Regions from separate parts of the Pseudomonas sivasensis genome, predicted to be linked through region 3. Evidence: riboswitches for the same ligand, from Rfam matches in the RefSeq annotation. Region 3 holds a riboswitch; each other region holds the start of a gene.
The links. Region 3 has a riboswitch for cobalamin ahead of LRO94_RS19260 (ABC transporter substrate-binding protein). Riboswitches for the same ligand answer to the same signal wherever they lie in the genome.
Positions count from the first base shown of each region.

Region 1: another riboswitch for cobalamin. It lies ahead of LRO94_RS12270 (CbtB domain-containing protein); the one in region 3 lies ahead of LRO94_RS19260 (ABC transporter substrate-binding protein).
Region 2: another riboswitch for cobalamin. It lies ahead of cobO (cob(I)yrinic acid a,c-diamide adenosyltransferase); the one in region 3 lies ahead of LRO94_RS19260 (ABC transporter substrate-binding protein).

Region 1 is NZ_CP090029.1:2,747,803-2,751,070, reverse strand. It holds gene cobN (cobaltochelatase subunit CobN) at 1-87, opposite strand, end outside; gene cobW (cobalamin biosynthesis protein CobW) at 91-1,152, opposite strand; cobalamin riboswitch at 1,246-1,446, opposite strand; cobalamin riboswitch at 1,488-1,693, shown strand; gene LRO94_RS12270 (CbtB domain-containing protein) at 1,790-1,978, shown strand; gene LRO94_RS12265 (CbtA family protein) at 1,990-2,694, shown strand; gene LRO94_RS12260 (cobalamin biosynthesis protein) at 2,691-3,083, shown strand; gene cobM (precorrin-4 C(11)-methyltransferase) at 3,154-3,268, shown strand, end outside.
Region 2 is NZ_CP090029.1:4,576,207-4,579,474, forward strand. It holds gene LRO94_RS20620 (cobyrinate a,c-diamide synthase) at 1-1,170, opposite strand, end outside; gene cobO (cob(I)yrinic acid a,c-diamide adenosyltransferase) at 1,167-1,778, opposite strand; cobalamin riboswitch at 1,858-2,110, opposite strand; gene LRO94_RS20630 (PQQ-dependent sugar dehydrogenase) at 2,210-3,268, shown strand, end outside.
Region 3 is NZ_CP090029.1:4,280,946-4,284,213, forward strand. It holds gene LRO94_RS19255 (aldehyde dehydrogenase family protein) at 1-1,081, shown strand, start outside; cobalamin riboswitch at 1,334-1,527, shown strand; gene LRO94_RS19260 (ABC transporter substrate-binding protein) at 1,643-2,653, shown strand; gene LRO94_RS19265 (iron ABC transporter permease) at 2,650-3,268, shown strand, end outside.

The DNA of each region.
Region 1 (3,268 bases), 1.5 Mb from region 3:
GATCACCAGCTCGGCGGGGGTTTGTCCAAGGTCGGCAATATTGTCGTCCGCGACAAAACCACCGGGCTGAGTCCTGAGCAGGTGCATGGATTAAACGCTGAGCGCGGCGCGCAGTTGCGCTTCGAGGCCGACCGCATCCAGGTCCTGGCCGATCAGTACCAGGCGCGTGATGCGTGCTTCGTCAGCACCCCAGGCGCGGTCGAAGTGTTTGTCAAAGCGGGTGCCCACGCCCTGGATCAACAGGCGCATCGGCTTGTTCGGGATCGCGGCGAAGCCTTTGACACGCAAGATGCCGTGTTGCACGACCAGTTGAGTCAATGCGTCGAGCAGCAGCGCTTCGTCGGCCTGGGGCAAGTCGATGGAGATGGAATCAAACGCATCGTGGTCGTGATCGTCTTCACCTTCGTGGTGATGATCGTGATGACTATGACGACCGTCGATATGCTCTTCGGAGCCGGCGCCCAGGCCAATCAACACGTCCAGGGGCACGCGACCGCTGCTGGCTTCGATGATTTTGACGGCTGGCGGCAGCTCTTCGGCGACTTCCAGGCGCACACGGGCCAGGTCTTCCGAGCTGATCAGATCGGCCTTGTTAAGGATGACCAGGTCCGCGCTGGCCAGTTGGTCGGCGAACAGCTCGTGCAGTGGCGACTCATGGTCCAGGTTCGGGTCGAGTTTGCGCTGGGCGTCCACTTGATCGGGGAACGCAGCAAAGGTACCGGCGGCCACGGCCGGGCTGTCGACCACGGTGATCACCGCGTCAACCGTGCAGGCGCTGCGGATTTCCGGCCACTGGAAGGCTTGCACCAGCGGTTTTGGCAGGGCCAGGCCCGAGGTTTCGATGAGGATGTGGTCGAGGTCACCGCGACGGGCGACCAGTTCGCGCATCACCGGGAAGAATTCTTCCTGCACGGTGCAGCACAGGCAGCCGTTGGCCAGTTCGTACACGCGGCCATTGGCTTCTTCTTCGGTGCAACCGATGGAGCACTGCTTGAGGATTTCACCATCAATGCCCAACTCGCCGAACTCATTGACGATGACGGCGATGCGACGGCCCTGGGCGTTGTCGAGCATATGGCGCAGCAGGGTGGTTTTGCCCGAGCCGAGGAAGCCGGTAACGATGGTGACGGGGAGTTTGGCCAGTGTTTTCATCGGATGCCCTTGGGGGCGGGCATACGGGACGATAGGCCCTGCGGCGCGGCGCAGAAGCGGATTTCGTCACCGGATCACCCCGCCCGGTTGAATTAGAAAATCGGTTGCGAGGCAGGTCTCCTGGCTTAGGGCTTGCGGGTCGTTAGACCGGCGCCGGCTGCGCCTTCCCGCCGTTGATGGCAGTGGCGTGGCAGTCGGATGAACCCTTCACAGTTGCGGGGGCAGCCGCGGATTGAACCGCGTTCCCTTCTTAGCTTCGGCCTGGGCCGAAGAACCTCGAAGGTGCAAGGCTACAGGGGCTCGGTGAATTTGACTACCGTCGCTCTGCATGCTTTCCTACATGCCTTGTTTCGGGTGCCCTTCACAGGGTGAAACGGGAAACCGGTAAATCATGCCTGCCATGACCAGTCCGGTGCTGCCCCCGCAACGGTAAGCGAGTGAAGCGTCAGATCCACTGTGCCTGTAAGGCATGGGAAGGCGATGCTTTATAGACCCAGTGTCCCTCGCAAGCCCGGAGACCGGCCCGAAAAATCAGATAACAAACCCGCGGTGGGCGGGCGCTGTTCGGAACTCTGCGTGCCTGGCTCGCGGGGTTTTCATGCGCTCGTTTCATCCAGACACCTGAAAGGGACGCGCCATGTCGATCATCAGCAGCACTTCGCACTCCGCCAGCAGCACCTCTACCTTGAGCCAACGCCTGACCGCCGCCATCGGTGCGTCGATCCTCGGCGCGTGTCTGGTGTATTTCGCCGGTTTCTCGCATATCGAGGCGGTGCACAACGCTGCCCACGATACCCGCCACAGCGCCGCGTTCCCGTGCCACTGAGACCTGCCGACATGATCAAGCGTATTGCGCAAACCGCAGGTTTCACCGGCCTGTTGGCCGCGCTGCTGCTGACCCTGCTGCAAAGCTTTTGGGTCGCCCCGCTGATTCTTCAGGCGGAAACCTTTGAAAAAGCCCCGGCGGCAACCGAAGTGGTGCATGAGCACGCTGCCGGCGCTGCTGCCCACACCCACGATGCCGAAGCCTGGGAGCCTGAAGATGGCTGGCAGCGCGTGCTGTCGACCACCGGTGGCAACTTGGTGGTGGCGGTTGGTTTTGCACTGATGCTGGCCGGCCTCTACACATTGCGCGCCCCCACCCGCACGGCGCAGGGCCTGCTGTGGGGCCTGGCCGGTTACGCAACCTTCGTGCTGGCGCCGACGATGGGCCTGCCACCCGAGTTGCCGGGCACCGCCGCCGCTGATCTGGCACTGCGCCAGACGTGGTGGATCGGCACTGCGGCCTCCACCGCTGCCGGGATTGCGCTGATCGTGTTCGGGCGCAACTGGCTGCTGAAAGTGCTGGGCGCTGCCATCCTCGCGGTACCGCACATCATTGGCGCGCCGCAACCGGAAGTGCACGCAATGCTCGCGCCGCAAGCCCTGGAAACGCAGTTCAAAATCGCTTCGCAACTGACCAACGTGGCGTTCTGGCTGGCCCTGGGCCTGATCAGCGCCTGGCTGTTCCGCCGCAAACGCGACGATCAATACTCCGCATGACCTACGTGGTCGGCCTGGGTTGCCAGCGGGGTTGTGAGGTTCATACCCTGCTGGCGCTGTTTGATACCGCTCTCGCCGAGGCAGGGATTGATCCCCAATGCATCACCGCGCTGGCCAGTATCGACCGCAAACACGACGAGCCAGGCTTACTGGCTCTGGCACGGCACTTGAACCTGCCGCTGGAGTGCTTCAACGCCGAGCAACTGGCGATTTATGAACACCGGCTAAGCCACAAGTCCGACGTCGCGTTCGCCCACACGGGGTGTTACGGCATCGCCGAAAGTGCCGCCCTGGCCCTTGTTGAACAGCTCGGCGGCGCGCCTGCCCAGTTGCTCATCACCCGCAAAAAAACCGCCCAAGCCACCTTTGCGTTGGCCTGCGCCGGTTAAAACCCCGATAATCGCCCTCCCCGATCATGAGCAATCTTCATGCTCGCCCGTTTTTTGACAGGAATTCTCCATGACCGTCTACTTCATCGGCGCCGGCCCCGGCGACCCGGAATTGATTACCGTCAAAGGCCAGCGGCTGATCCGTAGTTGCCCGGTGATCATTTATGCCGGTTCGCTGGTGCCTG
Region 2 (3,268 bases), 300 kb from region 3:
ACGGGCAATCGGTTGCCATTCGGTGCTGGTCAGGGAGTGGTGATAGGTATGGCCGCGCAGCACGCCTTCCGGCAATTCGACGCTTTGCAGCGCCAGGGCCGCCAGTTTCTTTTGCATCACTGCATCACCCTGCAACAGGCCGAGCAGTTCGGCGCGGTTGCCGTCGACGTCGGTGAGGGAGTTCAGCAGGTAGAGCATGCCGCCACACTCAGCGAGCAACGGCTTACCCGCCGCATGGTGAGCACGGATGGCGTCGAGCATCGGAGTATTTTCCGACAACGCCTGGTGGTGCAGTTCCGGGTAGCCGCCAGGCAGATACAGACTGTCGGCGTCAGGTAATTCGCGATCGTGGATCGGGGAGAAAAATGTCAGCTCAGCGCCCATCGCCCGCAACAGGTCAAGACTGGCGCCGTAGGTGAAGGCGAAGGCTTCGTCGCGGGCCACGGCAATGCGGACACCGGCCAACAACGGCTCAGCTTCGATCACTTCAGGCGCGGCGAAGGTCACGGGCGGCGGTAAAGCGACTTCGCAACTGCTGCCCAAGGCTTGGGCGGCGGCGTCCAGGCGTGCATCGAGGTCATTCAGTTCGCTGGCTTGAACCAGGCCCAGATGACGGCTCGGCAGCTCGATTCCCGTCTCGCGGGACAGCGCGCCGTACCAGCGCAGGCCTTCAGTGAGGCTACCTTCGAGCAATTGCGCATGACGCAACGTGCCGACGCGGTTGGCCAACACGCCCGCGAACGGTAGATCCGGCTGGTAGCGCGCAAGGCCCAGCGCCAGAGCACCAAAGGTTTGGGCCATGGCGGTGCCATCAATCACGCCCAGCACTGGCACGCCGAAGTGCCGCGCCAGGTCGGCACTGGAGGGCGTGCCGTCGAACAGACCCATCACGCCTTCGATCAGGATCAGGTCGGCCTCCCCCGCCGCTTCCCACAGCAGGCGGCGACTTTCCTGCTCGCCCACCATCCACATATCCAATTGATACACCGGCGCACCGCTGGCGCGTTCGTGGATCATCGGGTCCAGAAAGTCCGGACCGCATTTGAACACGCGCACCCTACGTCCCAGATTGCGGTGCAAACGAGCCAGGGCGGCGGTGACGGTAGTTTTGCCTTGGCCGGACGCCGGTGCGGCGATCAATACGGCCGGGCAATGACGGGGCTGATTCAAAGTTCGACGCCCTTCTGTGCCTTGATACCGGCCTGGAATGCGTGTTTGAGCATGCCCATTTCGGTGACGGTGTCGCCCATCTCGATCAGCTCCGGCTTAGCGCCACGGCCAGTGACCACCACGTGTTGCATCGGCGGGCGGGCTTGCAGGTCGCTGAGCACTTGGTCCAGGTCGAGGTAACCGTGCTTGAGGGCTATGTTCAGCTCGTCCAGCACCACCAGGCCGATGGTTGGGTCTTGCAGCAGTTCGCGGGATACCGCCCAGGCTGCCTCGGCGGCGGCGATATCGCGCTGGCGGTCCTGGGTTTCCCAGGTAAAGCCTTCGCCCATGACGTGGAAACGCACTTGCTCGGGGAAGCGGCGGAAGAACAACTCTTCGCCAGTGCTGTTACGCCCCTTGATGAACTGCACCACACCGCATTGCATCCCATGGCCCATGGCGCGAGCGAGCATCCCAAACGCCGAGCTGCTCTTGCCTTTGCCGTTGCCGGTGAGTACCAGCAGCAAGCCGCATTCGTTAGGGGAGTTGGCGATGCGCTCGTCGATCACGGCTTTTTTGCGCAGCATGCGCGCCAGGTGGCGTTCGTCGCGGTCGGGGGTATCGGTCATGGCAGCTCTCCGTTGGGGCTGGACAAAAACGGCGGGCAGGAAAAAGAAAAAACAGACAGCCAAGCATCGCCCACCGTGATGCTGTTGGATGATCCAGGCCGGTCTCCGGGCTCATGAGTGGCGCAGCTCTTGTAGAGAGCAAGCAGGCCAACGCTGCGCCTTCCCATATCGCACGCGATACAGTGGCAAAAGCAGCGTCTTGACTCATTTACCGTTGCGGGGGCAGCGCCGGAATTGCGGCGGCGCTGTGTACAAGCGCGCTCACTCACCGGCTTCCCTGTTTCACTCTGTCGACCCACGGGTCACAGAGCACCTGGAACAAGCGGCGAAGGTTAGTGGGTTGGGGATGGAGCGTCAATGAAAGCTGGTCGAGTACTTGAACCATCGCACCACCGCCCTCCTCTACCCTTACAGGTATCAAGGAGAACACCATGCATAAAACCAGACTCGCCCTGTTAATCATGCTTGCCGGCACCCTCGCGGCGTGCGGAGAAAGCTCAACCCTGAAGGTTTCCGACGGCACCGGCCCCTCGCCCAGACTGCCGGAACCGAACAAAACGCTGATCCCTACCGTCAACATCGCTCCAGCCATCGGCTGGCCAGATGGCGCGAAGCCAACGGCAGCCCCCGGCACCCAAGTGGCCGCGTTCGCCGAGGGTCTCGACCACCCGCGCTGGCTGTATGTGTTGCCTAATGGCGATGTGCTGGTGGCGGAAACCAACGCACCGCCCAAACCGGATGACGCCAAGGGCATACGCGGCTGGGTCATGGAGAAGGTCATGGGACGTGCCGGCGCCGGGGTGCCGAGCCCGAACCGTATCACTCTACTGCGCGATGCCGACCACGACGGCGTCGCCGAAACACGTACGGTGTTTCTGGAAAACCTCAATTCGCCGTTCGGTATGACCCTGGTCGGAAACGACCTGTATGTGGCCGACTCGGACAAGCTGCTGCGTTTCCCCTATCAGCCAGGCGAAACTGCCATCAAGGCCCAAGGCTCCAAGGTGGTCGACTTGCCAGGCGGTCCGCTGAACCACCACTGGACGAAAAACGTCGTGGCCAGCAAGGACGGCAGCAAGCTGTACGTGAGCGTCGGCTCAAACAGCAACGTCGGTGAAAACGGCCTGGAGGCGGAACAGGGGCGTGCCGCGATCTGGGAAGTCGACCGCGCCAGCGGCCAGCACCGTATTTTCGCCTCCGGCCTGCGCAACCCCAATGGCATGGCTTGGGAACCGCAGAGCGGCAAGCTGTGGACAGCGGTGAACGAGCGCGACGAGATCGGCAGCGACCTAGTGCCGGACTACATCACCTCGGTCAAGGACGGCGGTTTCTATGGCTGGCCGTTCAGCTATTACGGTCAGCATGTGGATGTGCGCGTCACGCCGCAGAACCCGGACCTGGTCGCCAAGGCCATTGCGCCGGACTACGCCGTAGGGCCGCACACCGCTTCTTTGGGCCTGACGTTCGCCGAGGGCAGCAAACTCCCGGCG
Region 3 (3,268 bases):
AGGCCCGGCCATGCTCGCCCCGGAACCGACCCTGGTCGACAACGGCACCGCCCACATCGAATACCGCCCGCTGGGCCCGATTCTCGCCGTAATGCCGTGGAACTTCCCGGTATGGCAGGTACTGCGCGGCGCCGTGCCAACCATGCTCGCCGGCAACACTTACGTGCTCAAACACGCGCCGAATGTGATGGGCAGCGCCTACCTGATCCAACAAGCGTTCCGTAAAGCCGGCTTTGCTGAAGGCTTATTCGAAGTGATCAACGTCACCCCCGAGGGCGTGTCCAAAGCCATCGCGGACCCACGTATTGCCGCCGTGACCCTCACCGGCAGCGTGCGCGCCGGCATCGCTATCGGCTCCCAGGCCGGTGCCGCGTTGAAAAAATGCGTGCTGGAACTGGGCGGCTCCGACCCGTTCATCGTGCTCAACGACGCCGACCTCGACGCCGCCGTGCAAGCCGCGCTCATCGGCCGCTTCCAGAACAGTGGCCAAGTCTGCGCCGCCGCCAAGCGCCTGATCATCGAAGCCGGTGTTGTGGAAGCCTTCACGGCCAAGTTCGTCGACGCCAGCCGTGCCTTGGTGATGGGCGATCCCACATCAGCTGCCACCTACATTGGCCCAATGGCCCGCTTCGACCTGCGCGACGAGCTGCACGGTCAGGTCCAGGCCACCCTGGAGGAAGGCGCGACCCTGTTGCTCGGCGGCCATAAAGTCACAGGCGACGGCAACTACTACGAGCCGACCGTACTCGCCAACGTCACCGACCAGATGACCTCGTTCAAACAGGAACTGTTCGGCCCCGTGGCCTCGATCATCACCGCCCGCGACGCCGACCACGCGGTGGCCCTGGCCAATGACAGCGAATTTGGCCTCACCGCGAGCATCTTCACCACTGACGCAGCGAAAGCACGGGATATCGCCAATCAGCTGGAAACCGGCGGGATCTTCGTCAACGCCTTCAGCGTCTCCGACCCACGGGTGGCGTTTGGCGGCGTGAAGAAAAGTGGATTCGGTCGCGAGCTGTCGCACTTCGGCGTTCGCGAGTTCTGCAATGCGCAGACGGTGTGGCTGGATCGAAAATAACCCCGGCTGCGCAGCGGGCCTTTCATGGCAGGCGGCCGTGTTGTGGTGAGCGATCTGATCGCGCATTTAGGCGGGATCAAGCAAAAAACAGATTGCGAAGCTACTGACGAACACACATTGGCCGTCTCCTTTTTGCGAGGCGCGAACGTCCTAGCGACTTTTTAACGATAGGCGCCATGACTTGGCGCGACATCGAAGATCGCGCCACCGGCACGCGAACTGAAGCTCAGCCTCCCTCTGCGAGGCTGAATCAACTACCATAGCGCCGCCGGTTCCCCCATGGGACTAATAGGGAATTCGAAACGCCGCCCGCGGCGTCAATCGAAACTGCCCCCGCAACTGTAGGTGCCGAGCCTGCTCCTTAACGCCACTGGACCTCGTCCGGGAAGGCTGGAGCGTGGCGAAGACGCATCAGTCAGGAGACCTGCCGGCCCAGCACAATCACTAACCGGCGGGGTGTCCGGGAAGGACATCCTTGCCTGCCCGACCGGCAGCGTTCAAGGGCGTATTTCCGAGCCGTACTGCCCCTGCTTCACCTACGGTTCACACGGAGATCGCCCCATGCTGCCACGCGTTACTGCCCTGATCACCGGTCTGGGTTTCTGTGCCCTGGCTCAAGCGGCGCCCACTCACTACCCGCTGACGATCCAAAACTGCGGCAGCGCCGTGACCTTCCCGCAAGCCCCCGCACGCAGCGTGACCATCGGCCAGGCCGCCACCGAAATGCTGTATGCCCTGGGCGTCGGCGACAAAGTGGTCGGCACCTCGCTGTGGTTCAACAGTGTGCTGCCCCAGTACCAGGCGCAGAACGACAAAATCGAACGCCTGGCCAACAACGAGCCAAGCTTTGAAGCCGTGATCGCCAAACGCCCGCAACTGGTGGCTGCCGAGCTGGAATGGGTGGTCGGCCCGCAAGGCGTGGTGGGCACCCGTGAGCAATTCCACGAATTGAAGATCCCCACCTACCTGCTGCCTTCCGACTGCGAAGGCAAGGACAATCTGGTGGGCGCCGACGGCACGCGGCTAGAGCCGTTCCGCATCGAGACCCTTTACAAGAGCATCAGCCAACTGGCCGAGATTTTCGACGTGCAGGCGCGCGGCCAACAGCTGAACGACGACCTCAAGGCGCGCCTGGCCAAGTCCGTTGCCACGGCGCAGAGTAAAGGCCTCAAGCAAGCCAGCGCGCTGGTGTGGTTCTCCAGTTCCGAGATAGCCAGCGACCCGTACGTGGCGGGCCACAAGGGCATCCCCGAATTCATGCTCGAAACCCTCGGCCTGCACAACGTGGTGCAGTCCGATGAAGAGTGGCCCGCCGTTGGCTGGGAAACCATCGCCAAGGCCAACCCGACGTTCCTGGTGATCGCCCGCATGGACCGTCGCCGCTACCCTGCCGACGACCATGAAAAGAAACTCGCCTTCCTGCGCAGCGACCCGGTCACGCGCAACATGGACGCCGTCAAACACAACCGCATCATCATCCTCGACGCCTTGGCGCTGCAGGCCAGCCTCCGCACGTTCGATGGCCTTGAACAGCTGGCCGGCGCCATCGACGGCTACGACCTGCGCAAATGAGTAAAAGCGTGATCCGCACCCTGCTCGCCCTGACCCTGCTTTTAGCCGCCCTACTCGCGGGCGTGGCCATCGGCGAAACGTCCATCGAGCCGCAGGTGGTGCTTCAAGTGCTCGCCAATAAGCTGTGGAACGCCGGCTATCTGCTCGATCCAATCGACGAAGGCGTGGTGTGGAACTACCGCCTGACGCGCGCCCTGGTCGCTGCCGCGTGCGGTGCGGGGCTGGCCACCTGTGGGGTGATCTTGCAGTCGTTGCTGCGCAACCCGCTGGCCGATCCCTATCTGCTGGGTATCAGCGCCGGCGCCTCCACCGGCGCGGTGTTGGTGGCGCTGATGGGCGTGGGCGGCGGGTTGATTTCACTGTCGGCCGGCGCGTTTGTCGGGGCCATGGCGGCGTTTGCCCTGGTGATCTTGCTCGCGCGGGCCAGCGGCTCTATGAGCGGTACCGGCCAGATCATCCTCGCGGGCATTGCCGGTTCGCAGATGTTCAATGCCCTGACCGCGTTTCTCATTACCAAGTCGGCCAGTTCCGAGCAGGCCCGCGGCATCATGTTCTGGCTGTTGGGCAACCTCAGCGGTGTACGCTGGCCTTCGGTGTGGCTGGCGGTGCCGGTGG